3 regions of the Desulfosporosinus sp. SYSU MS00001 genome follow, and region 2 is predicted to be linked to each of the others. Evidence: riboswitches for the same ligand, from Rfam matches in the RefSeq annotation. Region 2 holds a riboswitch; each other region holds the start of a gene.
The links. Region 2 has a riboswitch for lysine ahead of dapA (4-hydroxy-tetrahydrodipicolinate synthase). Riboswitches for the same ligand answer to the same signal wherever they lie in the genome.
Positions count from the first base shown of each region.

Region 1: it holds a riboswitch for lysine, as region 2 does, so the genes downstream of both, ACPUYX_RS03955 (amino acid permease) here and dapA (4-hydroxy-tetrahydrodipicolinate synthase) in region 2, are expected to answer to the same signal.
Region 3: it holds a riboswitch for lysine, as region 2 does, so the genes downstream of both, lysA (diaminopimelate decarboxylase) here and dapA (4-hydroxy-tetrahydrodipicolinate synthase) in region 2, are expected to answer to the same signal.

Region 1 covers NZ_JBNFTW010000002.1:116,149-127,058, forward strand. Annotated here, with positions in the region: gene ACPUYX_RS03930 (bifunctional 2-keto-4-hydroxyglutarate aldolase/2-keto-3-deoxy-6-phosphogluconate aldolase) at 1-59, shown strand, start outside; gene ACPUYX_RS03935 (mannitol dehydrogenase family protein) at 95-1,711, shown strand; gene ACPUYX_RS03940 (sugar kinase) at 1,783-2,730, shown strand; gene ACPUYX_RS03945 (MarR family winged helix-turn-helix transcriptional regulator) at 3,054-3,548, shown strand; gene ACPUYX_RS03950 (Bcr/CflA family efflux MFS transporter) at 3,538-4,749, shown strand; gene ACPUYX_RS03955 (amino acid permease) at 4,846-6,246, opposite strand; lysine riboswitch at 6,348-6,523, opposite strand; gene ACPUYX_RS03960 (aspartyl-phosphate phosphatase Spo0E family protein) at 6,966-7,112, shown strand; gene ACPUYX_RS03965 (hypothetical protein) at 7,210-7,350, shown strand; gene ACPUYX_RS03970 (DoxX family protein) at 7,472-7,999, opposite strand; gene ACPUYX_RS03975 (DUF1657 domain-containing protein) at 8,407-8,616, shown strand; gene ACPUYX_RS03980 (hypothetical protein) at 9,333-9,551, shown strand; gene ACPUYX_RS03985 (hypothetical protein) at 9,848-10,168, shown strand; gene ACPUYX_RS03990 (methyl-accepting chemotaxis protein) at 10,269-10,910, opposite strand, start outside.
Region 2 covers NZ_JBNFTW010000011.1:140,951-151,860, forward strand. Annotated here, with positions in the region: gene ACPUYX_RS17770 (sigma-54-dependent Fis family transcriptional regulator) at 1-460, opposite strand, end outside; partial or broken gene ACPUYX_RS17775 (phosphoenolpyruvate synthase) at 863-2,789, shown strand; gene ACPUYX_RS17780 (flavin reductase family protein) at 2,866-3,372, opposite strand; gene ACPUYX_RS17785 (DNA-3-methyladenine glycosylase) at 3,379-4,005, opposite strand; gene ACPUYX_RS17790 (iron-containing alcohol dehydrogenase family protein) at 4,030-5,145, opposite strand; gene ACPUYX_RS17795 (hypothetical protein) at 5,656-6,045, shown strand; gene ACPUYX_RS17800 (zinc ribbon domain-containing protein) at 6,187-6,462, shown strand; gene ACPUYX_RS17805 (DegV family protein) at 6,753-7,625, shown strand; gene dapA (4-hydroxy-tetrahydrodipicolinate synthase) at 7,883-8,773, opposite strand; lysine riboswitch at 8,866-9,039, opposite strand; gene ACPUYX_RS17815 (amino acid permease) at 9,086-10,420, opposite strand; rRNA gene rrf (5S ribosomal RNA) at 10,887-10,910, opposite strand, start outside.
Region 3 covers NZ_JBNFTW010000013.1:87,264-98,173, forward strand. Annotated here, with positions in the region: gene ACPUYX_RS18970 (acyl-CoA dehydratase activase-related protein) at 1-487, shown strand, start outside; gene ACPUYX_RS18975 (CoA protein activase) at 429-1,580, shown strand; gene ACPUYX_RS18980 (acyl-CoA dehydratase activase) at 1,564-2,589, shown strand; lysine riboswitch at 2,702-2,892, shown strand; gene lysA (diaminopimelate decarboxylase) at 3,003-4,337, shown strand; gene ACPUYX_RS18990 (hypothetical protein) at 4,387-4,752, opposite strand; gene ACPUYX_RS18995 (hypothetical protein) at 4,844-5,143, opposite strand; gene ACPUYX_RS19000 (LCP family protein) at 5,315-6,397, shown strand; gene ACPUYX_RS19005 (hypothetical protein) at 6,619-6,960, shown strand; gene ACPUYX_RS19010 (CBS domain-containing protein) at 7,143-9,692, shown strand; gene ACPUYX_RS19015 (site-2 protease family protein) at 9,754-10,371, shown strand; gene trpS (tryptophan--tRNA ligase) at 10,414-10,910, shown strand, end outside.

The DNA of each region.
Region 1 (10,910 bases), on a different contig from region 2:
CCATAACAACCATCGCCAAACAGTTCACCGAACAAATCAAAGCAGCACGAGCTCATTAAAAGAGGCATAGCAGCAATTAGGGAGGACAAAATCAATGCTCGACTTAAGCAGAGAAGGCATTAAAGACGGTAAGCCCTGGACAGAATCCGGTATTGAATTGCCAGGTTTTCAAGCCGATGAAATGATTAGGGTTACACGAGATAATCCGGCCTGGGTCCATTTCGGGGCAGGTAATATTTTTCGAGGATTTATCGCGGTACTACAGCAAACACTTCTCAATAAAGGAGTGGCTAATACAGGAATTGTAGCTGTTGAGGCCTTCGATTGGGAAATTATTGATCAAATTTATAAACCTTATGACAATCTGAGTTTATTAGCCACTATGAATGTTGATGGGACTTTAGCTAAAAAAGTAGTTGGCAGCATCAGCGAAGGGTTGGTCGGGGATCCTGCTCGTCCTGAGGACTGGGCAAGGCTGAAGGAAACTTTTACTCGGCCTTCCCTCCAAATGGCGAGCTTTACGATTACAGAAAAGGGTTATAGCTTAAAAGGGATATCGGGGAAATATTTTTCAGATGTTGAGCTGGATATGCAGCAGGGACCATCCCAGCCCCGCCACCTTATGGCTAAGGTTGCCTCTCTGGCCTATACACGCTTTATTACCGGCGAGCTTCCTGTTGCCTTTGTGAGTATGGACAATTGTTCTCACAATGGTGAGAAACTTAAAAGCGCCATCATAACCATTGCTCAAAAATGGGCAGAGAATAAATTAGTAGAGAAGGACTTCCTGGCATATTTGAATGATCCGGCAAAAGTTACTTTTCCCTGGACAATGATTGATAAGATTACTCCAAGGCCATCGGAAACCGTGCAGACTGCTCTGACGGCTTTGGGTTTTACAGGCACAAAAATTCTCTGCACTAAGAAGAATACCTTTATTGCTCCCTTTGTGAATGCTGAAGGGCCGCAGTATCTGGTGGTTGAAGATGATTTTCCCAACGGTCGCATGATGCTGGAAGACGCAGGGGTGTTCTTTACGGACAGGGAGACGGTAGATAAGGTTGAAAAAATGAAGGTCTGCACCTGCTTAAATCCTCTGCATACGGCTCTGGCAGTATTTGGCTGCCTTCTGGGGTATACTCTTATTGCCGATGAAATGGAGGACAAGAGTCTAAGGCGGCTGGTGGAGAAGATTGGCTATCATGAAGGGCTGCCTGTCGTTGTTAATCCGGGTATCATAAATCCGGAGGATTTTCTCCGTGAGGTTTTGGAACAACGGTTAACAAACCCTTATATCCCCGATGCTCCTCAAAGGATAGCAACTGATACCTCACAGAAAGTGAGCATAAGGTTCGGAGAAACGATTAAAGCTTATCAAAAACGTCAGGAACTGGATCCTGCTGATCTAACCTATATTCCTTTAGTTATCGCCGGATGGTGCCGCTACTTGTTGGGTTTGGATGATGCGGGAAAGGAAATGAAGTTAAGTTCGGATCCTTTGCTGGAAACCTTGGGTAGTTATCTTGCTGGTATAAAACTGGGAGTTCCGGGTTCGGTAGGTGATAAATTGAGGCCAATTCTTTCTAATATAGATTTATTTGGCTTAAATTTATATGAAGCAGGATTGGGAGAGAAAATCGAAGGCTATTTTAGAGAGATGGTGTCAGGTGTTAATTATGTCAGAGCAACGTTAGAGAAATACTTGGTTTGAATAATCTAATGGTCTGTATAGCTTAGACAGTTTAGATGTAAAATGCCGGATATAGAGGTGGCAAAATAACAATGGATGTTGTCAGCTTCGGTGAATCCATGGTTGTCTTTAGTCCGGAAAGCTCCGGACCTTTACGATATGTAAATCGTTTCAGTAAATCTCTGGGCGGGGCCGAGTCAAATTTAATTATAGCCCTTGCCAGACTGGGGCATTCCGTCGGTTGGTTTTCTAAAGTAGGTGACGATGAATTTGGACGCTATATTGTAAATTCAATTCGGGCGGAAGGCGTTGATGTTTCACGCGTTACCTTTGAAAAAGGTCTTAGTACCGGGCTATTGTTTAAGGAAAACTATCAACATGCAAATCCCAATGTTTATTATTATCGCAAAAACTCAGCAGCCAGTACCTTTGGGGCTGAAGATATTGATGAAGAGTATATAAAGCAAGCCAAAGTTCTGCATATTACAGGAATAACCCCTGCTCTTTCTCCTAAAGCTTCTGAAGCAGTCTTTGCTGCGGTGAAGATCGCCAAAGCTAATGGAGTATTAGTCTCCTTTGACCCTAATTTAAGGTTAAAACTATGGAGCATCGAGGAAGCCCGAAAGCAAATCTTAGAACTTGCTTGCTATGCAGATATTATTATGCCGGGTATTGATGAAGCAGAGCTTCTCCTGGGGATAAAGGATATTAATAAGGCTGCGGATTATTTCTCCTCTCAAGGAAGTACAATTGTTGCCATAAAATTGGGCCCGAAAGGCTGCTATTTACGTCATCAATCTGAAGAACTGTTTGTTCCCGGATACAGCGTTGCAAACGTTATCGATACGGTGGGAGCAGGGGATGGGTTCGCAGCAGGCCTTTTAGCGGGAATTCTGAGAAATGAAAATTTGGAAAGATGCGGCAAATATGCCAACGGGGTAGGGGCTATGGCCACTTTGGTTCCAGGAGACTCGGAAGGGTACCCATATTTTGAGCAGCTATTAGAGTTTATAGGTGAAAAACAAGGTATCGAGAGGTGAAATTTAATCTTTCTTGCGAGAAGTCCCCGTCCTCTTTAGGGAGGGGATGAACAGCTATTCGTACATTCACCAAATTCTGTAGTATTCGGTAAGATATTCTGGTATAATAGAATCTAACAATCACTCAGTCGATTCCAAAGGAACTGTTGAACGTCTGCAATTTTAATCCCGGGCTTTTAAGGCCCGGGATTTTATCTTTTGATGATTAAATACACACTACGGCAGATCAAAAGTATATTGACAGAAGAAAGAAAAGTAATTACTATTATCATTAGTCGACTAACTATTAGCTGTAAAACTATATGTGCTGGGAGAGAACTTTTTTGGGATTTGAATTTAATTCACTGGAATGGTTATTCCCTGTATTTGACCGCATGCACCATAATTGTTTAAAGGAGGAAATTGTAAAAAGGGGGATTGGTGAAGTAAGTAATCCACAAATATTGTTTGTACTTAAGAATGAAATGAATAACATGTCAGCATCGCAGAAGGAACTGGCCGAAATCATTGGAATCAGTCCACCTACTATTGCAATATCTATCAAGCGTATGAAAAAATCCGGGCTAATCTATCAGTATCCCGATGAAAAAGATACAAGGCGCAATCTGATCAAGCTTTCAGAAAAGGGATTGGCTTTCATTGAAGAATGTGAAAACGCCTTCAATAAAGTTGATCGTGCCATGCTTGAGGGGTTTACAGAAACTGAACGGGAACAATTGAAACAATTTTACTGTCGTATGATTAATAATCTTGAATCTATAGGAGCTCACCCTCCAGCTCAATTTAAAAAGGAGCGTAGAACGAACGATGGAAATTAACGAACTGAAAAAGCAGAAATACCTTGGTGATAAGGGAATGATTGTCCTAATTGCAGTTCTTAGTGCTTTCATCCCCCTTTCAATGGATGTTTATCTTCCTGCTTTGCCTACTATGACAGAATATTTCCGCGTGTCTCAGTCAATCATTAATCTCACCTTAATTATGTTTTTCATCTTTTTTGGTTTTGGTACCCTGTTCTGGGGACCATTAAGCGATAAGCATGGCCGAAAACCCATAGTATTAGTTGGTCTCGCCATTTACACGGTTGCCAGTCTTCTCTGTTCTTTATCATCAAGCGTCTATTTACTAATCGCTTTTAGGGCTTTACAGGCCTTTGGCGGAGGCGCTGCTTCCAGTGTTGCCACGGCATTAGTCAAAGATGTTTATAACGGCAGAAAACGAGAATCTGTTTTAGCAGTGGTTCAGTCGATGGTTGTAATTTCTCCGGCTGTGGCTCCTGTTCTCGGATCATTCTTGTTGAACGTAACGTCTTGGCGGGGAGTTTTTGTGGCTCAAGCCCTAATTGGTATTTCTGCTCTGGCTGGTTCTTTAGCTTTACAGGAAACAATTGTTGAGAAAAGTACTGCTACCATGATGAGGACCATTGGCCGACTGGGTGTCGTTCTTCGCAACAGGAGATTCACGTCACTTCTTCTGATCTTTTCAACCATGAGCATCCCTGCCCTAGCCTTTATTACTGCGTCATCCTACATCTATCAGGAAAGTTTTCATCTAAGCAGTCAGGTTTATAGTTACTACTTTGCTTTTAATGCTTTAGGAATGTTGTTTGGTCCTCTCATTTATATCCGTTTATCAAACCATTTCAGCCGCATCACAATTATTAACGCTTGTTTTGCTTTAATCATTGCAAGTGGTTTGCTTATCAGTCTTATTGGCAGCTATTCACCGCTGCTCTTTGCTATTACCTTGGTACTCTCCACTGTTTCTGGGAGTGCTATGCGTCCGCCGAGTGCATTTCTGATGTTGGAACAGCAACAGGGAGACACAGGTTCCGTCTCATCACTCATGGGTTCCTTTGCTACAGTTATGGGAAGCGTTGGCATGGGTATTGTCTCTCTGAGTTTGCATAATCAAATTGCTGTCATTGGAGATTTGAACATTATTTTGGGATTGATCTGCGGGGCAGTTTGGCTATATCTCTCCAGCAGGCCCTATTTAAAACAAGCAACCGCCGATTAAGAAGCAGGGTTTATCGCTTTCAAACGATAAACCCTGCTTTTGTTTTAGGGTATTTATTAATGTTCAGCTTGAGCTGAACGAGTTCACTTCCGCTTTTTAAGCTTTTACATGCTTCGGCAGCAAAGGGACAAGAATTAACCCGGATACGATGAGCAACATGCCAAGGACTAAAGTTTTTAAATCGCTTAAGCCGGATTTCAAAACCCAGAAAGAATAAAGAGAGGCTCCCAGAGCCATTGTTCCGTCCAGTAAACGTTTCCATAAATTAATTTTTTCGTAGTTTTCTCCTTTTAAAACTACTACCAAAGAATAAATGCCGGAGAAAAGGTAAGGAACTAAATTTGCAAGTGTGGCAATAATAATCATTTCGTTAAATGCATTGGCAATAGTATCAGAAATCATTGAGAGCAGGAATAATTGGGTAAGGGCGTTTGTTATCCAGGCAGCTCGGTAGGGTGCCCCATTTTTATTTTCTTTAACGAACCAGTGAGGAAAGAGATTAAGGCGAGCGGATTGATATGGGACCTCAACACTTAGTAATATCCAACCAACCGTTGCCCCGAGCATAGAGAGAACTCCGAGAGTGGCCATGATAAAGGAACCCTTTGCGCCAATAATTTTCGTCAAGACGTCAACTAAAGGCTTATCGGCAACCATCAACTCTTTGGCTGGCAATGCCCCCATTGCTAAGAAGGTAATAAGAAGGTAAATAGCTAAGGCGATGATCAAGCCTGTAAGTGTTGCCCATTTAACATCTTGTAGCCTCTTGGCACGCCCTGATAGCCAGACCGCAGATTCTACACCTACGAAGGCCCAGAGCGTAAGAATAGCTCCTTGATTCATTTGCTGAAAAAGTCCGATTGTTTCGCCCGATTTAAGCGTCTTTTCCGCTATAAACGGATGGAGATAGGTTACATCAAAGATGGAAAGAGCAATTATTATAAAAAAGATAAAGCCTAGGATTTTAGTCACAGTTGCAAAGAAGTTAATTTTGCTGGCAGTATAGGTTCCTTTAAACATCAGATAATGAACAAACCAAAGTACCGCTGAAGCAATAGCAAAAGAGAGAAAATTACCTATCTGAACATTAAAACTGCCCAGGGAAAAGAGAATTGTTTTAGATTGTAAAATAGGCAGGAAATACGTTAAATAACCAACAAGTGTAATAAGAATTGCAGCATTTCCAGGTGAATTTGAGGTCCAATAGCCCCATGAAATTTCGAATCCCATGATTTGTCCCAGCTTGCTTTTACTGCCAAATAATTCGCGCGTGTAACTGGGCGGGCCACCGATTAATTCTGGTTTGAAGTCTGACAGTTGGCCATATACATGGGCCAGCATTAAAACTCCGAGGCCGGTGAACAGCCAGGCAAGCAATACACCTGCAGGGGAGCCGACGTTGGAAAGAGATTGTGGAAGCATAAAAATTGCCGATCCAACCATGTTTCCGGTAACAAGTGCAGTTAATAACCAAAACCCTAGTTTTTTGTCACTCATATTAATCCTCCGTAGATTTTCTTAAGGCAAAATAAAAGTAAGCCCCCTGAAGCTATCTCTGTGCTGCTTAAGGGCTTACCTATTTTAGAAGGTATATCGCCGAAGCAGGTAGCGCTCCACAAGACGCTTGTGACAGTTATGCTCCTTTCGAATACATAACCAGCATGTGAGTTTTTGGGTATTATCTCACACACTTCGGCGATACTCCCTTTCAAGTCATAATATTTCCCTAATCAAAAATGACTTTACTCTTGAGGACCGCGCCTCTACCCTGAAATTATGGTTCTCTGGAATTATAAGTTGATCCTTTAGTATCGTAACCGGGATAAGCCCTCTTGTCAATGAATATTCTGTTCATTTAGACTGTAAGTTTATGGACTTTAGCGTAGTATTATCAATCTCTGCTATATCCCAAGAAAACACGGCTTCAGTCGAAGGGGTGTTAACGAATTTAAACGAACAAAATCAAAGAATAAATCACATCACGAAAAGTTTTGAAGAAATTTATACTCTTTTTAACAATCTTGAAAATGCAAGTGATAATTAGTTATAGTATATGAGCTAGAGGAACTTGAAGTGGTTTTTATAAAATAAAACGCTAGGAAAAACTGAGAACGAGTAAATTTTTAACGGATTTAATTGATTCCGATCCACATTTGGAATATAATAGCATTTGTGTTAAGGTAATGTTGTAAACTGGTTTTTGGAGTGAGATAGTAATGAGCCGTGTTGAAATACTTCAGATGATTGAAACTTTGCGAGAGCACTTAAATGTTCTTGGACTGAAAAAGCCGCTTGTTGACCCAGAAGTTATTCAAGTTAGCCAGAGGCTCGATTCATTACTTAATATTTACAACAGCCTGTAAATTAAGAAGATTTTACAGCGGTACGGGTACTACTAGTGTTTTCCTTTGGATTACAGTTGATATGTTAATCCTAAAAATGTAATAAGGGGGAGTACTTGTGGATGCACCTATGAGAATCGTTTTGCTTCGTGATGCGGATAAATGCAGCCTTAATAAGCAACTCAGAGATGCGAGAAATGAGTATACGCTTGGTCAATTAGAGAACGAATATTTTCAGTGGCTGGATCAGTTGGTTTGAAACTCCTTGATATCCCTTTAATAAAAAGAGATCAAGAACATTGTATTTTGAAGACTGAAAAAGTAGGGATCATCAAAAACTTCTTTAAAGTTTTTGATGATCCCTTTTGCCATTGCTTGTTTTAGGATCTTTGTCCTTTTTTAAACTTGAGATATCCGCTTAAACCAATTAACTCAAAGTATTTGGCAAAATTCATGATAATAATATTTGTCCAAATATAGCCAAAGTTGTTACCGGAACCAGCAGTAATAAACTGTACATTGAGGAAGAGTCCAAGAAGTGCAACCCATAAGAGTCTGAAGCCGATGATCATACCAATACCAACGGCTATTTCGCAGATAGGGACTAAGAAATCTGTTACACCAGGCATACCATTAAAGATGTGAACTGCAATCCATGCCCATAATTTATTGATATAAAGAGGATCAAAACCATGAGCCTTAGGTGGCAGCATGTTGGCAGCCATTCCTGCTATAAGCCCTTTTGCGTGCCCTCCGGCAAAGTTAAGCCAGCCTGAAGTCGCTTTTTCCCAACCAGCTTGAACCCAAGCAAAACCATAAATAAGCCGAGCAACTGTGAAGATAATAACAAAAATAGCTTTTTTCCAATTACGCATTTCATTTTTAACAGCATCAACGTATGAGTTCATTTTATGAAGGCCCTCCTTACTTAATAACTTAAAATTCAACTTGACTATACTATCACAAAATAAAAACCCAATCAACACATTAATTATTGCAAAAAAACAAAATTATACAATTAAATTTAAGTCATATTTAACCATCAATGCATTAATGGATTAGTGTTTGCAATTTTTCGATATCAATAAGAAAAAATATTCACAAATAAGATGTTAGTTGTTTTGGTATTAAATAATAAACCTATTAAATATTTACTAAATTTAAAACAAGTTGTACAATTTTGCATTATAATGCAGCTTAAATCTAACACAAGTGAAAGAAACTTCTGAGAAATACAATTTCGTCCATATGTTTTTTGAGTAAATAAAAGAACAACTGCACATAATAATTTCAAATGATTAGGAGGGATTAATCTATGACTGTTCAAGCAGATTTAGAAAAGGCCGTAGCTGCAGCACAATCGGCACTAGGAACCTACGAAACCTTCTCTACTTCAACTTTGGATGAATCAGCTAAACAGATGTTTAAGGAGATGTCGAGTGACATGCAGCGTCATGTTACCCAACTTAGAGGGCGTTTAGCTTATGTAACTCAGAATAACAGCATGAACAAGCCCCTAAGTTAAAAATAGACTTGATCAAATCGTAAGACTTCTATAGGGTTCGCAGAGATATAAGCCGCATAATTTGAGCGGCTTATTATTTTTGAGCTTCAAACAAATAGATTAGGAGAATATACGGATATCCAGTTATCCGTATATTTAATTGATAAGATAGTGCCATTCTCTAGACAGTAAAAATTTTTGGGGCTATTATTTACTTAATAATAAAAATTTTGAGAAAAGTGCAGAGCCTTTTTGTGAATGAAATCACTAGTATTTATTGCTAATCAAATTTTTGGAGATGAAACTAATGAATTGTCAATGTCGTGAGTGTCAAGGAAGAGAATGTCAGTGTAAATTTTGCTATGAAAGAAACACCTGTAGTTATGTTATGATCGATGAATGTCGATGGGAGAAGATTAGGGAAAATAGGAGTGAGAAAACGATAATGAAATTTGAAGTTATTTTAAGAAATAACCTTCAAATGAGTTTATCAGCTCGCCGCGCAAATAGGACTTATTGAAAGCTCTCCTATTATTAGCAAGAATATAAAGTGCCAGAGTTAAAAGCTCTGGCTTTTTATAACGATTATTCAAACCTTATAGAGGAAGTGCAGTAAATATGTGGAATGCTTAAAAAGGGTCTCGAGAGGGGACATCAAAAAAGTTGGCGATTGAATATTAGTCAATTTTAGAGGGAACTTTTACCAGTACCTCGAGTTGAACTTGTCGTCCCTGAAGGTGAGTATACCGGAAAATCCGGAAACTATTGTAAAGGTTCAGAGGCGTAATTATGCCCGAGTTACAGCTATTTACCCTTTCATCTTTCAAAGAGTAACTCTTGAAGGGCTTAGTGATCACTTAAAAGGAACTATGCTGGATTTTAGCGGCGGCGGGATACGCTTTTTAGCGGATTCTCGATGTTTCTTTAGAATTAACCGATGGATGTATGCAAACTAAGGTTCGTGTTCTCCGAATTGAAGAGGTTGAGGATATGTTTTTCAACGGGTGATTTTGATTATTTCAAGATTATTGTTATAAGGTTTGTCACCATTTGGGACAAGATTCATACTATATATTAAAAGAAAGGAAATAATAGAAAAAGTCCTTAGCATAGGTGCAAGAGCCATTTTCGGAACTGATTCAAGCGAATGGGTTGAAAATCAATCTCCAATACGTTAGTTACTAATGATTAGGTAATTAGGTTTTCCTCTTATGCAGGCCACTCAGGCCTATCTTTAGAGGAGGGAATCTAGATGTTAAAACTGCCGCCTTACCCGCCTTATGTTCCTCATACCCCGTTTCCGCCAAAAGTTCGCTGGCCTTATGTTCCTTATCCGCCAGTAGAAATTCCGCCATATCCTAATGTATGTATATTATTTGACACTCTTCCTATTGGAGCAAGAGTCGTAGTTGGACTTGGATCAAGTGAGTGGGTCGGAAATTATGGCGGAGTCATTGACGGAGTATTATTTCTAACGAATGCTCAACTATTTTCCAATGTTGGAAATCCTATTGATGGAATTCAATCTGTAGTCAGAATTCCAATCATCAATCTTCAGTATATTAGTTATTAAAAAGTAGGGACTGTGTAAAACAGTAAGAGAAACCGCCAGAAATCGTTTGAGATTTCCGGCGGTTTTAACGTTTCGGGAAATGGAATTAATTCAAATGTCTTTAAAATTGGAATTTCTTAATTTCTTCTTTTAATTTATTTGTGCTTTCCTTAGTCCTAAATACTTGTTGTTTGACTTCATCAGACTTGCTTTTTACTTCAGCGGCTCGATTTGCGATATTGGTGATTCCGATAGCCCCTTCATTGGCAGCATTAGCAATTCCATCTATTGCAGCTAAGATATTTTGTATCGAATTCATAAGCTCCTTAGATGTTGCGCTGAATTCAGTAACAAGCTCATCTACAAAGATTGCATCTTCTTTATATTTTCCAGCTACATTGAGCATAACCTTATAATCGTTAGCTACGTCGTCAGAAACGTAGGCAAGTAAGTTATCAGAATTACTCGAGAGATTGTTCACAGAGTTTGTGACTTTCGTAGTGACCTCTTGTATTTCCATGACAGCGCCTTTTGATTGCTCGGCAAGTTTTCTTATCTCGTCAGATACCACCGAGAAACCTCTGCCCGCTTCACCGGCCCTGGCAGCTTCAATTGCAGCATTTAAGGCAAGCAAGTTGGTTTGTTCAGTTATTTGCATAATCGATTGGGTTAACAGGTTAATTTGATCAACAACCTTCGATTCGACGATAGCCTGTTCCAATGTTTCCTTGGTTTCTGCAAAAACATTATAGGCTTTCTGTTG
Region 2 (10,910 bases):
GTTCGGCGCCTGAAATTTGAAGAGGCCTTTTTAAAATAACTGCAGTACCGATAGCATTCGTACCTACCGATTCTTCAGTCCAGTCTGCGCCTTTCATGAAATATAACTTTTCAGCCTTTTCCAGGATATTCTGATCGCCAAGACTTTCCATAATATAGCCTCGTTCATCCGTTAACATGACTATGAACCCTGATCCCTTCACGAACTCATAAAGTTTTAACATAAAGGGCTTGGCGATATCAATGATATCCTTTCGTTTTGCAAGCAAATCATCGAGTTCTGCCTGGTTTAAGATACGACAGGCTTTTCCATCGTAGGGGTTAACACCTTTTTCATAACATCTCTGCCATGATTCCATAATTTCAGGGGCAGCGGCTATTTTCCTTGGTATTCCATCGCTGATAAATTGTTTCCACGCCATACTTATTTCCGATGAGGAAGATTGAAACTTCGCAATCATTGTTCATTTCCCTCCATTATTCAATCGGAATCTGAGTTTTGTATGTACACTCTCTAAACATGTTATGATGTATATTCTGATCAAATTAGTGAACATGGAACTATGTATTCCTTCTTGAAATACCAAAGGTAAACATTTCGAGGAGATGTTCATTGGCATAAAGAAAATCAAAAGGATATCTCTAATACCAATTCCACTTTTAACATATTTTCCCTGCATAAAGTAGTACAAGAATTCCCAACATCAACGTCCTTCAAAAGCGGACGACTTCAAAAGTGAGGAATAGACCGAACCTTTAGTGAGAGGCGGTCTATTTCTGTTTAACCCATGATTGCAGAAGAAAAATTGGAATTTGTTTTTTGATGGATTAGTTATTTCTATCCAATTCAGAATTACGAATGGGAAGGCGGAACTGAAGAGAAGAGAATCGAGAATGGATACCAGAATAAGCAGACGTTGTCAGACGAACAGATTTTACAACTTGAACAAATGGGCAAAAAAATTGAGGCCCATTTCGGTTGCCCCCAAGACATTGAATGGTGCATTAGTTGGGGACATTCCTCTGACTCCAAAGGATATCTATCAAATAAGGTGTGTCCCCCTTCATCTGAACAAAACAAATTTTTTATCGTCCAGAGTCGTCCCATTACCACCTTATTCCCCCTACCCGATGTGCAAGATGGAAAAAATCATGTGTATATGTCTTTCAGCCATCAACAGATGATGACGGATGCCATGAAACCATTTGGATTATCGTTTTTTCAGCTTGGGATTGACGACTTTCCCTTAATTCAAGCCGGTGGAAGGCTGTTCATTGACCTGGCTCACGATTTAGCTACGCCTTCGGGGAAAAGGATTGTCCTCATGGCTGCGGGTAAAATGGACCCACTCATGCATTCTGCTATCAAGGCCTTAATAAAACGAGAGAACTTTATGAAGTCATTATCGCGAGGAAAAAAAGCCTTTAGTATGGGTTCCGGGTATTTTTCATGGAATCTTCCTGTTCAGTTTATCAAGATATATAGCAGCAACGATGCTGCGATCGTTCAAACACTTATGTCCCAGAATGAGTCATCCATCAGAGATATGCAGCAAAGGATTGCAGACCTGTCCGGGGACGAACTGTTTGCCTTCATTATAGCAGCCCAAAAGCAATTAAAAAGAGGACATGTATAAGGGCATGGGAGCGGTTTTTGTCGGGGTATATGCAGTAAATTGGATTAATAAGAAAATGGAAAAATGGTTGGGTGAAAAGAGTGCGGCGGATTCTCTTTCCAAATCGGCAGCTAATAACGTTACTTCTGAAATGGGGCTGGAGCTGTTGGACGTAGCAGACGTTGTCCGTCAATATCCGGCGGTGATAGAATATTTCAAACATGCCAGTAATGAGAATTTCTTTGACGACTTAGCCAAGTTCGAAGGTGGCGATGCCGTTGGCAAATCCATACAGGCGTACCTTGAAAAATATGGTATGCGTTGTTCCGGTGAGATTGACATCACCAGATCCCGCTTTAGCGAAGAGCCCACCGCCCTTATCCCCATGATTCTCAGCAACATCAATAACTTTGAGCCGGGTGCTCACAAATCTATATTTGAAAATGGTTTACTGGAAGCAAAGCAAAAGGAACTGGACCTCTTAAATCGTTTAGAACAACTGCCCGGTGGAAAACAAAAAGCTAAAAAGACAAAAAAGATGATTAGTCGCTTACGCAATTTTGTCGGCTATCGGGAATACCCAAAATATATAATGGTCGGGTATTACTGGATCATCAAACAGGCTATTATGCAAGAAGCTGTCAAACTCGTGCAAAAGGGTGTTATTCGAAAGAAAGAGGATATCTATTATCTATCCTTTGAGGAATTCAGAGAGGTCGTTCGTACTAACCAACTGGATTACAGCATTGTAACAAAACGAAAAGAGGAGCATGAAGTCTTCGAGAAGTTGACACCGCCACGTATAATGACATCCGAGGGCGAGGTTGTATTCGGCGAATATGATACCGGTAACATCCCTGAAGGTGCTTTGGCTGGCATACCTGCTTCATCTGGAACTGTTGAAGGGCGGGCACGAGTCATTTTTAAAATGGAAGACGCCAAATTAGAGGAAGGCGATATTTTGGTCACCTCATTTACAGACCCCAGTTGGACACCAGTCTTTGTATCCATAAAAGGTTTGGTGACAGAAGTAGGCGGAATGATGACACATGGCGCTGTAGTTGCGAGGGAATACGGTCTTCCAACAGTAGTTGGTGTAGAAAATGCTACCATGATGATTAAGGATGGGCAAAGAATTCGGATTAATGGCACGGAAGGATATGTAGAAATGTAAATGCCCATAAATAAATCCAGAGCGCTTATGACGCCCTGGATTTATTTTCATCTCGTGTAAGTATGAAAATCTACAATTATTTGTGGCACAAGACTTTTTCAATCTGACCGAGATAAATTCTATGGTATGTTGATAAGTCTTTATAGTAGTCTTTAAACAACTGCTGCGAATCAAAATTATCCTTCTTTACATCCGTGTGATAAACTTTTCTGCATACAAAAATTGTCTTAGCCTCATCAAAAATAACTGTGTTTTCAAAAGGGATAGGCTTTAGCCCTGACTCAGCCACTTTATCACACTCGTTGCCATGCATTCTGCCACAGATTTGTAAAGCCGGATGGTGAGGAACGTCAAAAAAAGAAACGGTAAAGTAATCGTTGCTCTCGACAAATTGATAAGAATATCTGTCGGGATGAACATAGACCTGGATCATTGGTTTGAGAAAAAGTTTTCCAAACATAACGCCGGTAATTGTCATCATGTTAAATTTATCTTTCGTTCCGGCAGTTAGCAATGCCCAATCCTCCACTTTAGTGAAGGGGTTAAAATCAAACTGACCTAAAGGTATTTCCTCAAACTTCACGAAAAATCACTCCTTTGTCAACGAAATGTTTGATACATACTCATTACCTTTTATATAAAATCTCCAAGGATAATCCTTTGCCTCTTCTGAATGCTCCACCCCCACGCGCTTAGTCTCTATTATTCCAAATTCCTCGTTTTCTACATCCTCGACATATAATTCATCGCTGCACAAATCCGCTCCATTAAGGTTATGATTTATCGCTAACGCCCTGCATAGTTTTCCCGGTCCACTCGTCAACCCCTTTATCTGACTCTTTGTCAAGTGGATATATGACTTGCCAAATCTATTTCGAGCCATCAATTCAATTCCTTCCGCCGGCTCCGCAGCCCTTACCAGAACAGCTTGAGGAATCCCTTTTTCCCTTGTAACGACATTAAAGCAGCAATGTATTCCATAGATGGTAAATATATAAGAAAATCCTGGTTTTCCATACATAACTTCTACTCTCGGCGTTCGTTTTCCGCCATAAGAATGAGCTGCCTTATCTTCGAAACCCATATATGCTTCTGTCTCAACAATTTTGGCAGAAATCCTTTGCCCATCGACCTCATGAATAAGCAGCTTTCCCAAAAGTTCTTTAGCTACGATTATTGAATCACGGTTGTAAAATTCTCTATCAAGCTTTTTCACTCCGCTGACCCTCCTTGCAGCCTATTATTTCTTCAGCACGAGCCTACCCGCTGCGTCAGTATCTTTAATGGACTGAATGAATTTTTCTGCCGTAGGATTGCCAGGGACATAAGTCCACTCGATGACCGAAACTGCTTTCTTAGCCACGGTCGACAAATCCGCTTCTAACAGACCTATTTCGCCCATCGTTATGGGCAGTCCGATACTTCGGTTGAAAGCCATAATCCTATCTCTTTCCTCCAATTGATGATCGTACGTAAGTAAACACAATATACCAAAAGCAACTATCTCGCCGTGAAGATGTTTTTCACAGGCCGGTATCAACGAGCTGCCATAATAAACGCAGTGAGCAAGAGAGCTGTTATAGTAGTAATTATCTTCGGAATTGGGCTGATTTTGATGGACAGTGCAATTCGAGACAATACCTGTCAGCATGATGATATCCAAGGCAACTTCTTCGAGTTCAAAAGATACCCTGTTGTTTTTGCAGTCCTCAAGCGCTTTTTTACCGAGATTAATCAGCGGCGAAGTACAAGTTTTGGCAATTCCCAGTCCCAGCAAGGGAAGATGATGAAGCTTTTTCTCACGGCAAGCAAAGGCTACTTCATATTCCTTGGACAAAGCATCTCCTATACCTGCCCAAAACAGATCATAGGGGGATTCGGCAATAATTTTCGTATTGATAAATGTGTGACAGGCCGGCTGCTTCTGATAATAATATTCTTTAAAAGAGCCGTCCTGGTTGTAAATGACACTCAAGTTTGTGCAGCTGGCACAGTTGGAGGCAAGTGTTGGAAAAGTAAATACAGGCTTATCCAACAGGTCTCCCAGTGTCTTGACCGTATCACAGGCTCTGCCTCCGCCAACGGCGAACAACATATCCGCCTGCTGCACTAAAGGACTATGCTTTAGTTTTTCTATATTTTCCATATTCGAATCTCCGCCATACCACAAAAAATCAAGGATATTAATTTCGGAGCCGGCCGCTCCTTTGAGAATACCATCTTTGGCCTTTTCCATGGCAATCTTGCCACCGATGACAATTGCCTTTTTACCATAGCTTCTTGTGATAAAGGGAATTTCTTCATAGCAATCCTCACCAACACTGTAATTAGGCATATAGATATTTTGCTTTGCCATTTGTACTTCTCCCCTATTCTTTTTAATGTTATCTTTAGGTAATATAAAATAGCTATTCATCCATTAGGACGAATAGCTCGTGGCAACACCAAATTCCGTTTGAAAGAGTTGTTTCCATATCACACATAATATGGACTTTCGTAAATAATACGTTACCATATACATCAAGCTTCCGTCAGTGCCTACTTGGGTCAGAACCGATATTGATCTGGTTGAAGCCTACTTTTGATCATAGCTTTTATTCATAATAATTTACCGAAATAATAAGGCTGATTGAATCGTTTGTCAAGGTTTATTAATTCTTTCCCATTTGCGTTTTAACATTTCAAATACGTAAAAAGCAAATCATTACGTATATTTGATCATTCGGCGCCTTTGGTATTTTATCCTTTTGCGGCGAGAAGACTCCCATCCTCTATAGGTGGCAAGATGAATCGCCGCCCCCAAATTTTGCCGAACACTAGTTCCTAATCCGTTCTTGCTGTGGTAAAATAAGGATAACAATGACATATGTTTGAGGTGGTGGTTAAGATAATTCGTGTCTTAAAAACTAAATTCCGGACTTCCCAAATTAATATTGACCGTCTCATTGCCTGCAATCGCACGTCAGCTCAAGTTTGGAATAATTGTCTAAGCTTGGCGAAAGAACATTTTCAACAAACCGGTCACTGGATTACCCGCGGGACACTACACTTAGCTACAAAAGGTCAATACCCCATTCACAGTCAGTCCATTCAAGGAGTCTTCGAAAAATATCTCAATGCTCGAGACAATGCCCATAAGGCAAAACTATTAGGATTCACTAAAATACGTTACCCGTACAAACCTAAGAAACATTTTTCAATACCAAGTGGAAAAAAGATGGCTTTCGGATTGGCAAAAACGGAACGATTGAGTTAAGTCTGGGACTTCTTTGTAAACTGGTGTCTCGAGAATAAGATCAAGGAAGTCGTTGTAGGCAACGTTGAAGGCATAGAACGACATACCTCACCCCGGAAGAAAAAAAACAAGTACAAACGTACACGAAAGCAAACTCAAAAAATGTCTCAGTGGCATTTTGGACAAACCACAACGTACCTACACTATAAATTGGCCGGTGAAGGGATTTATTTCCAAAAGGCTGATGAATCCTATACAACACAAACATGTCCTGTTTGTGGGAGAAGAAAGAAACCTTCCTCTAGAAATTACAGATGTACATGTGGATACAGAGAACACCGTGATATACACGGAGCAAAGAATATCTTGAGCAACTACAAATATGGAGAGTTTCAAGAACTATATGTAGAAGAGCTAAAGTATCTACGGATTGCCTAAAGTGAGAAGTAGTAGAAGCCATGAACCTGGCCTGTATGCAGCAAATGCATAGAGTTGCCGGCCTTACCGAAATGATGGACTCACGCCTATCGGGTGAGGCATCTCTAACGAGATACCCTTGAGACATGGATTTTGGGCTTGCCGCAAGCCCCTACCCTACGGCGAAAACAGTGTTTTCGTTCTTAGCGAAGTGTAGGTAGGGGAGGTTCACGGCCTAGTAAATATATCAACTGCAAAGTTCACGAAAAGCTTTCATAAATAGCCCCATGAAAATAATCGAGGTGAATAGGATGATCAGATTAATTGTAGACAGCACCTGCGACTTTCCGGACGAAATTATGGAAAAATACGATATTCTTATGCTGCCCCTGCATGTGATTCTCAACGGAAACGATTATCGGGATAAGGTGGAAATCACTACCGATGAGGTTTTTCTCGCTATGCGTTCAGGGGTGTTGCCCAAGACATCCCAAGTCAGCCCCTCGGATGTCTCTCAGATTTTCCAGACGTGCTGTGACCGAGGAGAGGACTTTATTTATCTCGCCTTTTCTGCAGCACTTTCAGGAACGTATCAGTTAGCAGAAACCGTCTTATCAGAATTTAAATCAAAGTATCGGGATCGGAACATGCAGGTTATTGATTCCAAATCAGGCTCAGTGGCTATTGGCCTTATCGCATTGCAGGCAGCGAAAATGATTGAAGCCGGGTATGGCTTTGAAGCTATTACCCGGCACATATCTTACTTGACGGAACACGTAGAGCATGTGTTTACCATCGCTGATATCGGTTGGTTGGTCAAGGGAGGACGAATCACCAAGCTACAAGGTATGCTGGGGTCTCTCTTAGATGTCAGGCCCATTCTGGAGGTTAAAAATGGCTTATTACACCTCAGTAAAAAGGCCCGCGGGAGTCAAAAGGCGCTTAACATGGTAGCTGATACAATGGTAGAAAGGATCGAAGGCTTTCCGGAACAGATCATCGGTATTGCTCATTCGGATAATTTGCCGGGTGCAGAAGACCTAAAGAATCTGCTTGCGGAAAAACTTGGCACAAAAAACTTTATTATCAGCAAAATCGGGTGTGTACTAGGCAGCCATTTAGGTATTGGCGGACTGGGATTGTTCTTTTTCAATCAGAAACGAGCGCCATATTTTCTTCTGTAACTCTCAATCTCCAGCCCCTCGGACCACCACTCCATCCCTGAATTTCATGCTAGGAAAACTGCCGCCGGCTATCTCGTTTTCTGGTATAACCTCTTCAATTCTCTCGATATCACGTTCACTTAGACTAATATCCAAAGATTGAATTGCATCTTGAAAATGAGACAGCTTGCTAGCACCTACGAGCGGAATTATATCTTCTGGAGATTCCTATAGTTTAAAAATGCGGGGAGGTTGATCCGCAGGCCCTGTAACCTTCATCAAACATTTAATTCGTATGCTCTCATTTGCGAAAGCAACTTTTCACGGTTTGTATCCTCCATTGAAGTGAGAGGTAATCTGAGATAATCCTTGCAGAAACCCATAGCTGCCATTGCAGCTTTAACCGGAATAGGGTTTACTTCACAAAACAGGGCGTTTATAAGGGGATAAAGTTTACATTGCTGCTCTGCGCTGCCTGCAATATCGCCGTTAAAGAACCGTGTGCAAATCTCACGTGTTTGGGCCGGCATGATGTTGGAAAGCACCGAAATGCAACCAATTCCACCGAGTGCCATAAGCGGAACTATCTGGTCGTCATTACCTGAATACAAATCAAGCTTGCCTCTTACACGCGCCATCGTTTCAACTATTTTTGAAATGTTGCCGCTTGCTTCTTTAATCGCTGCTATATTTTCATGCTCAGCTAATGCCTCGTAGGTTGCAGGCTCAATATTTACTCCTGTCCTTGATGGAACATTATAGAGAATGATAGGCTTTGTGCTCTTGTCGGCAATTTGAGAAAACATTTTAATTAGGCCCTTTTGCGTAGCCTTGTTGTAATAAGGGGTGACTACAAGCATTGCATCCGCACCTGCTTCGCAGGCAAAACGAGTGAGCTCATGCGCATATTCGGTGTCATTGCTGCCTGTACCTGCAATGATCGGCACTCTGCCTTCCGTGTGCTGAACTGCAAATGTAATTGCTGCTTTATGCTCATCATCAGTTAGGGTTGAAGCTTCACCTGTGGTTCCACAAATCACAAGTGCATCAATTCCTTCTGCAATTTGCCAATCGATCAATTTACCAAACTGCTCATAATTAATTCCTGTTTCGTCCAGAGGAGTGATTAGGGCAGAAGCGATACCTTTGAAAATACTGTTCTTTTTCATGTTAATTCTCCTTCTCTGTTAATACAAAAAAATAAATAGCTGATACGGAATCAGCTACTAAATTACCCACATGAACCTCAGAATCATATGGTAATATAGATAGCTCTCCGCATATGCGACAGTTGAACAAATCTTATTTTGCCCAACCAGCTCAGTCCCCACGTAATGGAACTAACTTCGGCATCTACACCTTTCACCGAAGTTACGGTTCTACGTAACCTTGACAACTTCGGGTACTGATTGTAAAATGCACCTCTATCATTTCAGTCCAGTCTATTCATATTCGGTAAACTTGTCAACCCCCAAATATCATCATTTTTTGCGCAGGGCAAAATGCTGCTGTCTTGCCGATAGGAAATATAAACATGCTAGCAGCATCAGGATGATAATTCCCACCATCAAACCCACAAGTTGATTTCCATTCATGGCTGAAGTGGACAGGACCACAAGTAACAGAACTGCTGCTATAATTGTTTTTCCATTCATACGCCGCCGGAAACGATAATGGGTTGCTGCAATAATAAGCCAGTTTGTAATAAGAGCAACCCCAGCGGAACTAGCTATATATACCAAAATCTGCTGAGGCAATAAGTATGATATACCCACAACGCATAATAAAAAGGCACTGGATAGCATTACTGCCGAGACTGGCACTCCTCGTTTGTCTTCTTTGTTCAAAAAGGCTGGAGCATCATGACGTTCTGCCAGTGATTTAAGCATTCGCGGTACTCCATACATATTGGAATTCATAGCAGAAAGGATTGCACTCAATATCACCGCATTCATTATGCTGCTAATTGAAATCAGACCTAATTGACCAAATAGGGGAACAAAACCACTGCCATTTAGTGGCACCCTGTTCCAGGGAAGTATCCCAACTAATGTAGTAATGGACCCCAAATAAAGAACAATCAAAGCTACATTTATTATCTTGACAGCTTCGGGTACTGTTTTTACCGGATCCTGGGTTTCTCCCGCAGCCGGTCCGATTACCTGTTCACCCGCATATGTATAAACAACAAGAAGCAGCGATGAAAAAAAACCTGATAATCCGTGTGGAAAGAAACCTTCGTGGTTAAAATAATTTGATATTCCCGGAGATTTTAACCCCGGCCATAACCCAATAAACAGGACTACACCCATAATAATAACTACGACTAAAATACCTACCTTAATCAAGGATAAGATTTCTTCAACTCGCGCAAGGGAACGAACATCTAAGAGACTAATACAGATAATTAACACCGCAATAATCAGACTGATCATCCAGATGGACCAAGACGGCAGCCAAAAACGCACAATTAAAGCCGCAGCTACCATTTCTGTAGCCAGTGTAAGAATCCCTGCTACCCAGTACATCCACCCAGATATGAATCCCATGGCTGGCCCTAAATATTCCCCTGCATAGACGCTAAACGAACCTGTAGTTGGTTCAACAACACTCATTTCCGCTAACATGAACATGATCAAAGTTGAGATGATACCACCTATAACAAATGACAAAATGATTGAAGGCCCTGCCTGATTAATCGCAATTCCGCTAGCAACAAAAATACCGGAACCAATGGCCCCTCCCAATCCTAGCATAGTCAGGCCGGGAAGATTCAATGTATTCTTTTTGCTGTTTGTTTCTTTACTATCCTTCATTTTTCCACCACCATCAGCTTACTGCAGCAAGACTCCTTCTATTCAAATTTGTCTAGCTCATTTACCGGCATCCTAAGATGATTTTACCAGAAAGTCCGTTCAAATTCATGTGGATCCGAACGGGTGAGCCCCGATAGAGATCTTTCATTTCTATCATGAAACACAAACAGACTGCCTTTTTTGGCAGTCTTTCGCTTGTTACCTGGCGATGACCTACTTTCCCAGGGGCTATGCCCCAAGTATTATCGGCCCTGGAACGAAAGGCGGATGAGCCTTTCGCCACACTGCGTCCCGTTACGCATTCTCCTGCAGCGTGACGAAAACCGGACGAGGTTTTCGCCACATTGCGACTTGTGAAACATTCTCCTGCAATGTGGATCCGAACGGGTGTAACCCCGGTAGATATCTTTCATTTCTTTCATGAAACACAGATAGACTGCCATATTTGGCAGTCTATTGCTTGTTTACCTGGCGATGACCTACTTTCCCA
Region 3 (10,910 bases), on a different contig from region 2:
TCAGAATTGCCAAAAGGGCTTAAAAATCACCTTAATTGGCCATTCCTATCTTGTCCAGGAATGCTATGCCAATCTAAATCTTCTCCAACGCCTGAGAGAACATGCGGAGGTGAATCTCATCCAACATGTTGAACGGGAAGACGTTGAAGCGCATCTTTCGGGATTACGCAAGAAACTTTTTTGGAGCCATGCTAAACAAATTTATGGTGCCGGGAATAAATTTGTTGAAGATCCAACAGTAGACGGGATTATTTATTTAACTTGCTTCGGCTGTGGTACCGATTCAATGGTGCAAGAATTATTAGCTCAAAACGTTAGGAAGCATCATAAGCCTTATATGGTAATAACCCTCGACGAACATACCGGCGAAGCGGGATTAGTAACTCGCCTAGAAGCCTTTCTGGATATGGTTGAAAGGAGGAAGGTTCGTGAAGGTTACGTTTCCGCATATGGGGAATGCGTGGATAGTCATTCAAACACTCTTTGAATCTTTAAACATTGATGTCGTTGTACCTCCTATGAACAGCAAACAAACATTAACCTTAGGTGCAAAGTTAGCCCCCGAAGCTGCTTGCTTGCCTTTGAAATTAAATTTGGGCAATTATATTGAAGCAGTTCGAGATGGTGCTGATACAATTGTTATTACCGGGGGAATTGGTCCTTGCCGCTTTGGCTATTATGGAGAGATTGAACGGCAAATCCTCAGAGAAGCAGGGTATCATTTCGATGTCGTGACCCTAGAGCCGCCGGATGGCAGTCTAAGGGGACTGGCGCAGCGAATTCGGTATTTAGCCGGAAAGAAAAATTCTTGGGCTTCAATTCTCAAAGCTCTGCGCTTTGCTTACCTTAAATGTGTTGCTCTGGATCAAGTTGAAGATATGATTCATGCCGCTAGACCAAGACTGGCCGATTCTCAAGAAACGGAAAGGCTTTATGAGGAAGGTAAAAAACGCTTGGCTCAGGCTATGACCGTCAAAGGGGTCCAAGATTCGGTCCGTTCGATACGCCAAAGCTTGTGCGATCACCAAATGGCTGGAAATAATAATGCTGATAAGCTTCATAAGCCTTTGCGTATTGGAATTATCGGTGAAATATACACGATTTTAGATCCCTTTACCTCCGTGGGAATAGAGGAAGAATTAGGACGTCTGGGAGTAGAAGTAGATCGATCGATTTATCTTTCAGGGTGGGTAGGAAATCATATTTTTCAAGGACTTGCTCCTGGTTACCGTTCAATTCGTTCCTATCCGAGTCATGCCAAACCTTTTTTGTCTCATTTTGTTGGAGGGCATGGTCAAGAGACTGTTGGAGCTGCAGTTAAATTCGCGAGGGAAGGTTTTGATGGGATTATTCAACTTTTTCCCCTTTCTTGTATGCCTGAGATAGTGGCAGCCAGCGTATTGCCAAGAGTCCAAGAAACCTATCAAGTTCCCATTATGACGCTTATCGTCGACGAGCATACTGGGCACGCTGGAATACAAACACGTTTGGAGGCCTTTGTGGATTTATTGGAAAGGCCCAGCCTCAGAGGCATTTCAGAAACTTCTAGAGAGGGTGTGTCGGTTGTTGGGGAACGATAACTATTACTTAGGCGCTGATGTAGGATCTGTTAGCACGAATTTAGTATTGCTCAGTGAAAAAAATGAAGTGGCTTTAACGCTCTATCTGCGAACTCAAGGACGGCCTATGCAAACGATCCAGGAAGGAATTAAGGTTTTGAGGTCAAAGATTGGGAAATCTGCCAAAATAATCGGTGTAGGTACAACTGGCAGCGCTCGTCAGTTAGCGGCAACGTTATTAGGTGCGGATGTCATTAAAAATGAAATTACTGCTCACGCTGTAGCTGCCTCCAGAGTTAATCCTTCAGTTCAGACCATTCTGGAAATCGGAGGTCAGGATTCTAAAATTATTATCCTTCGTGATGGGGTTGTTTCTGATTTTGCCATGAATACCGTTTGTGCCGCAGGAACCGGATCATTTCTTGATCAGCAAGCGGCCAGACTTGGTATACCCATTGAGGAGTTTGGTCATCTAGCCCTTGAAGCTGCAAGTCCCGTTAAAATAGCCGGGAGGTGTTCAGTCTTTGCCGAATCAGATATGATTCACAAACAGCAGCTGGGGCATGCACTGCCGGATATTTTGGCCGGACTCTGCCAAGCGATGGTTCGCAATTATTTAAATAATGTCGGCAAGAACAAGGATATACGAGGGCCAATTTTCTTCCAAGGGGGTGTGGCTGCCAATCCTGGTATTCGCAAAGCCTTTGAAGAGGAGCTTGGCCAACCCATTATAGTCCCGGAACATTTTGGCGTGATGGGTGCTCTAGGAGCTGCTTATTTGGCACAGGAGAAGGTAGGAAGGCAATCAGAATTACGGACAAGGTTCCGAGGGCTACAATTGGGTGAAACCCAGTTTAATGCTCGAAGTTTTGAATGTTCCGGTTGTGCCAATCGCTGTGAAGTTGTTGAGATTCTGCAGGAAGGATCAATTTTGGCGCGATGGGGAGATCGCTGCGGAAAATGGGCCAACGCTGTTGGCAAGGGTACCTTTAAGGGCAAATCCCAAGAAGACGAGCAACAAGGAGCATAAAAGAATAGTCAGAGCCCCGAAAAATTTCCAGGGAAATTTCCGGAAAAATATTTTGACCTTCCATTAGAAGTTTGGTATACTGAAAAAAATTTCATATGCCTCATCTCTTTGGAGGTGTGGTAGAGGCGCGAATGACATAAGTACTATGGAAAAGGTTGCGGCAACTGATGAGACCATAGAAAAGGGGATTTCGCCGAAGCGCAAAAAGCAGCGTGATTTTTGTGGCTGGTTCTACAGTCAACAACTGTGGGACTGTCATACGATAGGTTTATGAAGACTATCGTATGGAGAACTACTCCCAACAGGAGAAGAGGGTCAATGTTAACGTGCAGTTGTACGGCAACAGAGGACCTCCTTCTGTTGCCGTTTGTATTTTATTAACTAGAGAAGGAAAAGTAATAGGAGGAGAGAATATGAGGCTGCACGGTACTCAACGAGTTAATGAACAGGGACATTTGGAAATAGGCGGGTGTGACACCATATCATTGGCGCAGGAATTTGGCACACCTCTTTACATTATGGATGAGGCCCATATTCGGGAAATATGCAGACGATATTATCTATCCTTTATTCAAGGAATGAAAAATGCCGAGGTGATTTATGCTTCTAAAGCGTTTTCCACCTTGGCTATGTGTCGGATCGTAAACCAAGAGGGATTAGGGCTGGATGTTGTCTCGGGCGGAGAACTGCATACTGCTCTGCAGGCAGAATTTCCTGCTGAGCGTATCTATTTTCATGGTAATAACAAATCTGCAGTAGAATTGGCAATGGCCATTAAGGCCGGCGTTGGACGTATTGTTGTTGATAATTTTTATGAAATGAGTCTTCTCAACGAATTGGCCGAAGAATTGCATGAATCGGTCAACATACTTCTGCGAGTGACCCCTGGCATTGAAGCCCATACTCATGAATACATTCAGACAGGACAAATCGACTCCAAGTTTGGATTCACCCTTACGAACGGAACTGCTGACCGGGCTTTGGATTTGGCATTATCCTCTTCCAACCTTGTTGTCAAAGGAATTCATGCCCATATCGGGTCGCAAATATTCGAATTGGAATCCTTTAGTCACGAAGTCCAGATTATGATTCAGTACATGGCAGATATTCACAAACGGACCGGGTACCTTTTGGAGGAATTGAACTTAGGCGGAGGATTTGGAATTTACTACGCTTCAGGTGATGAACCTGCACAGATTGAGGACTATGCCAAAACTGTGCAAAATGCTCTTGAAAATGCCTGTCAAAGTTATCAATTTCCAATTCCTAAAATTATCATTGAACCCGGACGTTCTATTGTCGGAACGGCGGGTACTACCCTCTATACGATTGGGTCAATTAAAGAAATTCCCGGGATACGTAAATATGTTGCTGTTGACGGGGGCATGGCGGATAACCCGCGTCCAGCTCTCTATCAAGCACGCTATGAAGCTGTTTTGGCAAATCGTGCCGGTGAAGAAACTGCTGAGGAGGTTTCGATTACAGGGAAGTGTTGCGAGTCCGGCGATATGTTAATTTGGGATATTAATCTGCCCAAAGTTGAATCAGGTGACCTGTTAGCCGTATCTTGTACCGGCGCATATAATTACTCGATGTCTTCCAATTATAATCGTCTTGCCCGGCCTGCTGTTGTCTTGGTTGAGGGTGGCAAGGGTGATGTGATTGTGAAACGTGAAACATATCATGATTTATTGAGAAATGATGTTCTCCCCGAACGTTTAACCCACTTGCCTATAGCTAGTCGCTAGGACTGAAGAAAGGATCCGTGTACGTTAATTCGTATCCGGGTCCTTATCACTAATATCCTTTTTGAGGTCGGACTAAGGTTAAATCAAGGGCAACTAAAATAAGAATGGCAATCAAAATTAGGGTCAGACCATTGGGGGAAACGGGCCTTGAGTAAGCGTTATGAGGAACTAGAACTTGGGGATAACCTAAAGGCAGCGGCGGTATGCTTCCTAGGATAGAAGGCCCGTAAGGATAAGATTGATAGTAAGAGGGTAAAGGTGTTGACAGAGGGAAAGAGGGTTGGGAGTTATTAGAATAGGGTAAATAATTTTGTTGAGTCAAATAGTGATTAGGATATGAGATGAGATTGTTTTGATGAAAGAGTAAGGGGGCTCTCATTATAGGTCCATAGATACGGGCGTTACCAGGGTTCAATTCTGTTCCCCCTTTCCGATAAATTCACCCGTTGTATTACTTTTAATCAGGTATGCTGGGGTGTGACATGAAGTGTCACACCCCTCTTCTTTTACTCTTGGGACTGCGAAGGGTTTAGATTCTGGCCTTCAAAATGATGGCTGCCTTTGTGGAAAAGTCGAACCGATTCATGCTCTGGAGACCAGGCTTCATTTTCGTAGAGGAACTCCGGAGGCGCTGACTGAACGTGTAACAATTTACTTCTAATACTACCTGATGCTTTAGGCTGATAATCATTGGCCAGTGGTTCTTCTTCAAATGTTGTATTTTCGGGTATCTCCAGTGAAGCATTCTCGTCTGAAGTTGAAGCAGAAGAAAGGGATCTTAAGAATAGTCGTCTTAGAATTACCATAACTATACACCTCTTAATGGCATTATATGTATTTCTTTGGTTAATGTACCAAGTGGATTGGATTAAAATCTATAAATTGCTAAATATTACATTTTGCATAAAGAATATTTCTAAGGAGTTTGTTTGATCCTAGGAAGTAGAATACATAAAGTTTTTGTGAGGTGGACTCGGGTGCAGAGAAACAAATTCGGATTATTATTCCGAGTCTGCAAAGGATATTGCCTGCTTTTTTTGTTTGGAATAGTTCTCGGAGCAAGTTTTGTGTTAGGTCCGTTAATTTTTAGTCACATTTCTAGTGAACAACGGCCTCTGCAGGCAGCAGAACCTAAAGAAAACAATTCCTCGTTAGAAAAAAACAATCAAGATTTCACATCACAAGACGCTCAAGGTCAGCCGGATTCAGAGCTTAAGTCAGATTTAGGCCCTAATCTTAACCCCGGATTAAACTCTTCACCTCAGGGATCGTCCTCTCTAACCGATAATCGGATGACGATCCTTTTAGTGGGAGTGGATCGCCGCCCTAATGAAAAATCGTTAAGTAATACGGATACTCTTATTGTAGCCAGCATCGATATCCAGAGCGGGAAAGTTGCTCTCGTTTCAATACCTCGCGATACCCAAGTCGTTATCCCGGGGTACGGTATGAATAAGATCAACGCTGCAGCTCGAATCGGCAATGGACTTAAGACAACGTCGGAAATCATTGAGCAGTTAATTGGCCAAAGAATTGATGGTTATGTGCTGACGAATTTCACGGGATTTAAGGAAATAATAAATACTTTGGGTGGCATCACGGTAAATGTTGAAAAGGATATGTATTATGTAACTGGAGACAAAACAGATGGACTTATTAATCTCAAGAAGGGGATTCAGCGTTTAAATGGAAACCAGGCTTTACAATACGCCAGGTTTCGTCAGGATGCTTTAGCCGATATTTCCAGGACCTCGCGTCAACAGGCTGTCTTGAAAGCGTTAGGGCAGGAATTCTTTCAAGTTCAGACGATTCCCAAGTTACCTCAGTTAATCCCTCAACTTATGAAATCAGTGGAGACCAATCTCTCCATCAGCAAAATATGGGCCTTATCCAATGTTCTACTCCGTACCGGAACCCCTAAAATATCTTCGCAGACATTACCGGGGGACTTCTTGACAGAAGATGGAATTAGCTATTGGAAAGTTGATCCCCTGAGATCCCAGGCTGTTGTCCGCCGATTATTGACAGAAGGAAAGACATCCTCCGTATTTTTTAAGTAAGAAGAGATGTTGCAAAGAAGTATTTGCAACATCTTTTTTAATGCTTTAGGGAATTACATAAATCTTTGGACAAAGGTTAGAATCATTAATGATGACTCTCTGCTTGAATTATGATGTTTTTAGACCTTCTTGAAGAGCCGACTAAGGAAAATCTTGTGATTTTCGCTAAATAGAGATATACTATTTAAGTTATTAGAAGGCAATTATTTGGAGGGTGAATATTGGAGAAGCTATTTGATAAGTTGAAAGAATACTTACACATGGATACAGAAATACCTTTTGAAGAATTTACGGAGTATTATCGAAATTTGATCGCCGAACTCAACCAAACTTTTAGTGACATGGACAAGGATAATCGCCTTAAAGCACTTTATATTTGTTCTATTGTTCAGTCTAATGCTGATGCAAGGACTAAAACAAATAAATCAAATGCGAAGGCTTATAAAAAAATTAGTGCTAAATGTGCTTTCTGGGCTGATGCGATAAAATTCCATTTAGGTAAAGACGGTCTTTCTGCTGAAGAAATTGAGAAAGCCACTGAAGAAATTAATAACAGCATTTAAGGGAATTTATAATACCATGCATTTATAAAAAACTCCGCATTCCTTACGTCTGCGGAGTTTTTATATTCTATTGCTGCCCTTGCTGCTTAAGCTTATGAATTAAGCAACAAGTTGCTGTCCCTGGTCCATAGATGATATAATTTAACAATGAAACTCAAAAATAAAGAATTTAGGGTGTCGATATGGATATCATTTTGGCTCATCGTCAAATCGATTTTGATGCTTTAGCATCAATGGTAGCCGCTCAAAAGCTATATCCAAGCAGTGTTTTGGTTCTGGACGGAAAGCCAAACGTTTATGTTCAGGACTTTTTAGCGTTATCCAAGGATCAGCTGAGGTTTCTTAAATCATCGGAGGTCGACATAAACGACGTTTCTAAGGTTGTTCTGGTGGATACCCATGAATTAAAGAGAGCCGGTATGCTTGGTGAGAAAATATCTCAAACTCCAGGTATCGAAGTGGAAATTTATGATCATCATCCTTACAATGGCCCCATAAAGCCCGGGATGTTTATAGATCATGTCGGATCATGTGCAACATTGCTGGTTGAAAAACTGGCAGGATTTGGCTTACCATTAAGTGCCTTTGAAGCGACATTAATTGCTATTGGGATTTACGATGATACTGGGAGCTTATTATTTGATAGTACGACGGTACGTGACGTTCGTGCTGTAGCTTATCTGCTTGAACAAGGCGCAAATCTAGGGGTTATCGCCGAATATCTGCGTAAACCTCTTACTGAAGAACAAAAAGAGCTTCTTCAGCAATTGCTTGATCACGGACAGACGGAATTTTTTGAAGGCTTACCTGTTTATCTTGCCTATGCTGAAACTGAAGAATATGTTGGAGGACTTGCCTTGTTGGCTCATCGGGTGGGAGAACTTGAAGGCGCAGATACTTGGTTTTTGTTGGTTAGAATGGATGAGAGGGTCTATATTGTTGGCCGTTCCAGAGGAAGAGGACTGCCGGTCAACCGTTTGGTAAAGGTATTTGGGGGAGCAGGACATGAAAGAGCTGCTTCGGCAACTATTAAGGACGGCAATCTTGAGTCAATTCTAAAAAAACTGCGCTTAACCATAAAAAGCCGCGCAACTCGTCCTCATTTAGTACGAGACATGATGAGTTATCCGGTTAAAACGGTTTCTCAGGAGACTCGTTTAGGTGAGGTTGAAAAGATTCTTCTGCGTTATGGTCATACAGGGGTTCCTGTGACTGAGGATAAGAGTTTGGTAGGAATCATTTCGCGGCGTGACGTAGAAAAAGCGGTCAGGCATGGACTTCAACATGCGCCTGTTAAAGGATTTATGACGAGAAATGTTGTGACTGTGGATTCAAATGCAACGTTAGATGAAGTTCAAAGAGTGATGGTGCAGCACGATATTGGGCGGCTGCCGGTTGTTGAAGACGGTGAATTGGTCGGTATCGTTTCCAGATCCGACGTACTGCGTTTAGTTCATGGCGGGGCGGTTCCCTTCGAAACACAACTTGTTCGCGAACGCAGCATTGCTATGCGTCAGGACATCTTAGATTTGATAGGACGATTGCCCGTTAATGTGCAAGGAATCCTTGAAGCTGTACGGGATACAGCTCAAGAGGAGGAATGTTCTGTTTATCTTGTGGGAGGGTTTGTCAGAGATTTACTGTTATCAGTCCCTACCCAGGATTTAGACTTTGTCGTTGAGGGAAACGGAGGTCAATTTGCTCAAGCTTTAATAAAACGTTTGCCGGAAGGAAAACTAACTCAGCACGTGCAATTTGGTACAGCTCAAATTTCCTTTCCTAACGGGAGCCATTTAGATGTGGCAAGTACGCGAGTAGAGTACTACTCTTTTCCAGGTGCTCTTCCTCAAGTGGAAGAGTCCTGCTTGCGTGATGATTTATTTCGGCGTGATTTTACAATCAACTCCATGGCGATTTGCTTAAATTCTGAACGTTTTGGAGAACTCGTTGACTATTATGGTGGTAAGCGGGACTTACAACAAGGAAAGATTCGTTTTTTACACAATTTGAGTTTTATTGAGGATCCTACTCGAATGCTGCGAGCCATTCGTTTTGCTCGACGTTATAACTTTAAATTAGCCAAAGAAACTTTGGAAGCTTTATTTACGGCCATTGAGACGGGAGTTCTTTTAAAGCTCAGTGTAGAGCGGTTTACGGAGGAACTGTTTATTATCTTTCACGAAGATAACTATCTGTCAATGTGTCAGACTCTCATACGAAGCGGTTTGTTTCAAGCATGGTTTGGAGAGGACTATAGTTGGAATTTTAATAACGATGATGATCAGGAGAGTCTTAACTGGTCCATAAACATAAGATGGTTGAGCGGCATTTCTAAAATGGGGCCTGAGGATATTGAAAAAATAATAAGCCGCTTGAGCCTGAGCAAAACGCTGCGTGAAGAAACACAGATTCTTGTTCATTTGCAAAGAAAACTGCAGGAGACACTAACCTTAAGGGAATTAGATCAAGTATTGAGCAAAGTTCCTAACGGGGTTATTACTGTTTTAGAACGTGATGAGCGCTTTCAGCAATCGATTAAGGATTATCAGGAAGCTGAACATCGGATTCGCATGACCCTTGACGGAAAGGCTCTCTTACAGATGGGGTTCAAAGAAGGACCGAAAATTGGGGAAATTTTAGAACAGGTGCGAACAGCTTGGCTGGAAGGTCAAATTCATTCGCCTGAAGAAGAACAGGAAATCGTTCAACGGTGGATTGAATCCCAACGTTAGAGGAGGTAATTCTTTGTTTGGATTTGATATAACTACAATCATAGCCAATATTCCAGCCCTAATGATTGGGTTTGCTTTTCATGAGTATGCTCATGCCTGGGTAGCAGACCGTCTTGGCGATCCCACACCTCAGAGCCAAGGGCGCTTAACTATGAATCCGCTGGTACATCTTGATCTGTTCGGAACCTTGATGGCCCTTTTATACCAATTTGGCTGGGCCAAACCGGTTATGATCAATCCTCATTATTTTAAAGGCAATAAACGTCGGGGAAGAATGTTAGTTGCCTTAGCGGGTCCGGCTGCGAACTTAATTATTGCCTTTCTTGCCTTGTTTGCCTGGTATATCAGCATGCACTGGCTTCATGGCACAGACTGGAGCTTTGTTATTCAAATGGTGTTTAAATCCATTGTCTTTATGAACTTGGGCCTGGGCATCTTCAATCTCTTGCCAATACCTCCGCTTGACGGGTTTTCAATTCTTACCGGTATCTTACCGGAACGGCTGGCTCGATACCTCTATTTACTTGAACAATACGGTTTAATTATTTTGGTAATACTCTTATTTACGGATGCTTTGAATATTGCCTTATACCCGGCAATGAATGGAATTGTTTTAATATACCAAACGGTTATCACCATGATCTTAACCCCTATTTTTGGCCAGTTATGGTTGGTTTAATCGATTCATAAGCTAACGGAGATTACTAAAGGAGTGTAATGTATGAAAGGAAGAATATTGAGTGGAATGCGTCCGACAGGGGCGTTGCATATTGGTCACTTAAGTGTCATCCAAAACTGGGTTTCTCTGCAGGAAGATTATGATTGCTATTTTTCTGTTGTTGATCTGCATGCTTTGACTTCGGGGTATGAAGATAAATTAGACTTCACTCGCCTTCGCCGCGACATTGCTCTGGATTGGCTCAGCGTAGGTATTAATCCTGAGAAAAGTGCCGTTTTTATTCAGTCTGAGGTTAAAGAACACTCAGAGCTTCATTTGCTTTTATCGATGTTCACTCCTCTATCATGGTTGGAGCGCGTCCCCACTTACAAAGATCAAATTCAACAATTAAGTATGCAAGGAAAAGATTTAGGGACCTATGGATTCTTAGGCTATCCTCTTTTAATGGCAGCAGACATCTTAGTTTACAAAGCAAGTGTTGTGCCCGTTGGGGAAGATCAGCTCCCTCATGTTGAGCTTTGCCGGGAAATTGCCCGCCG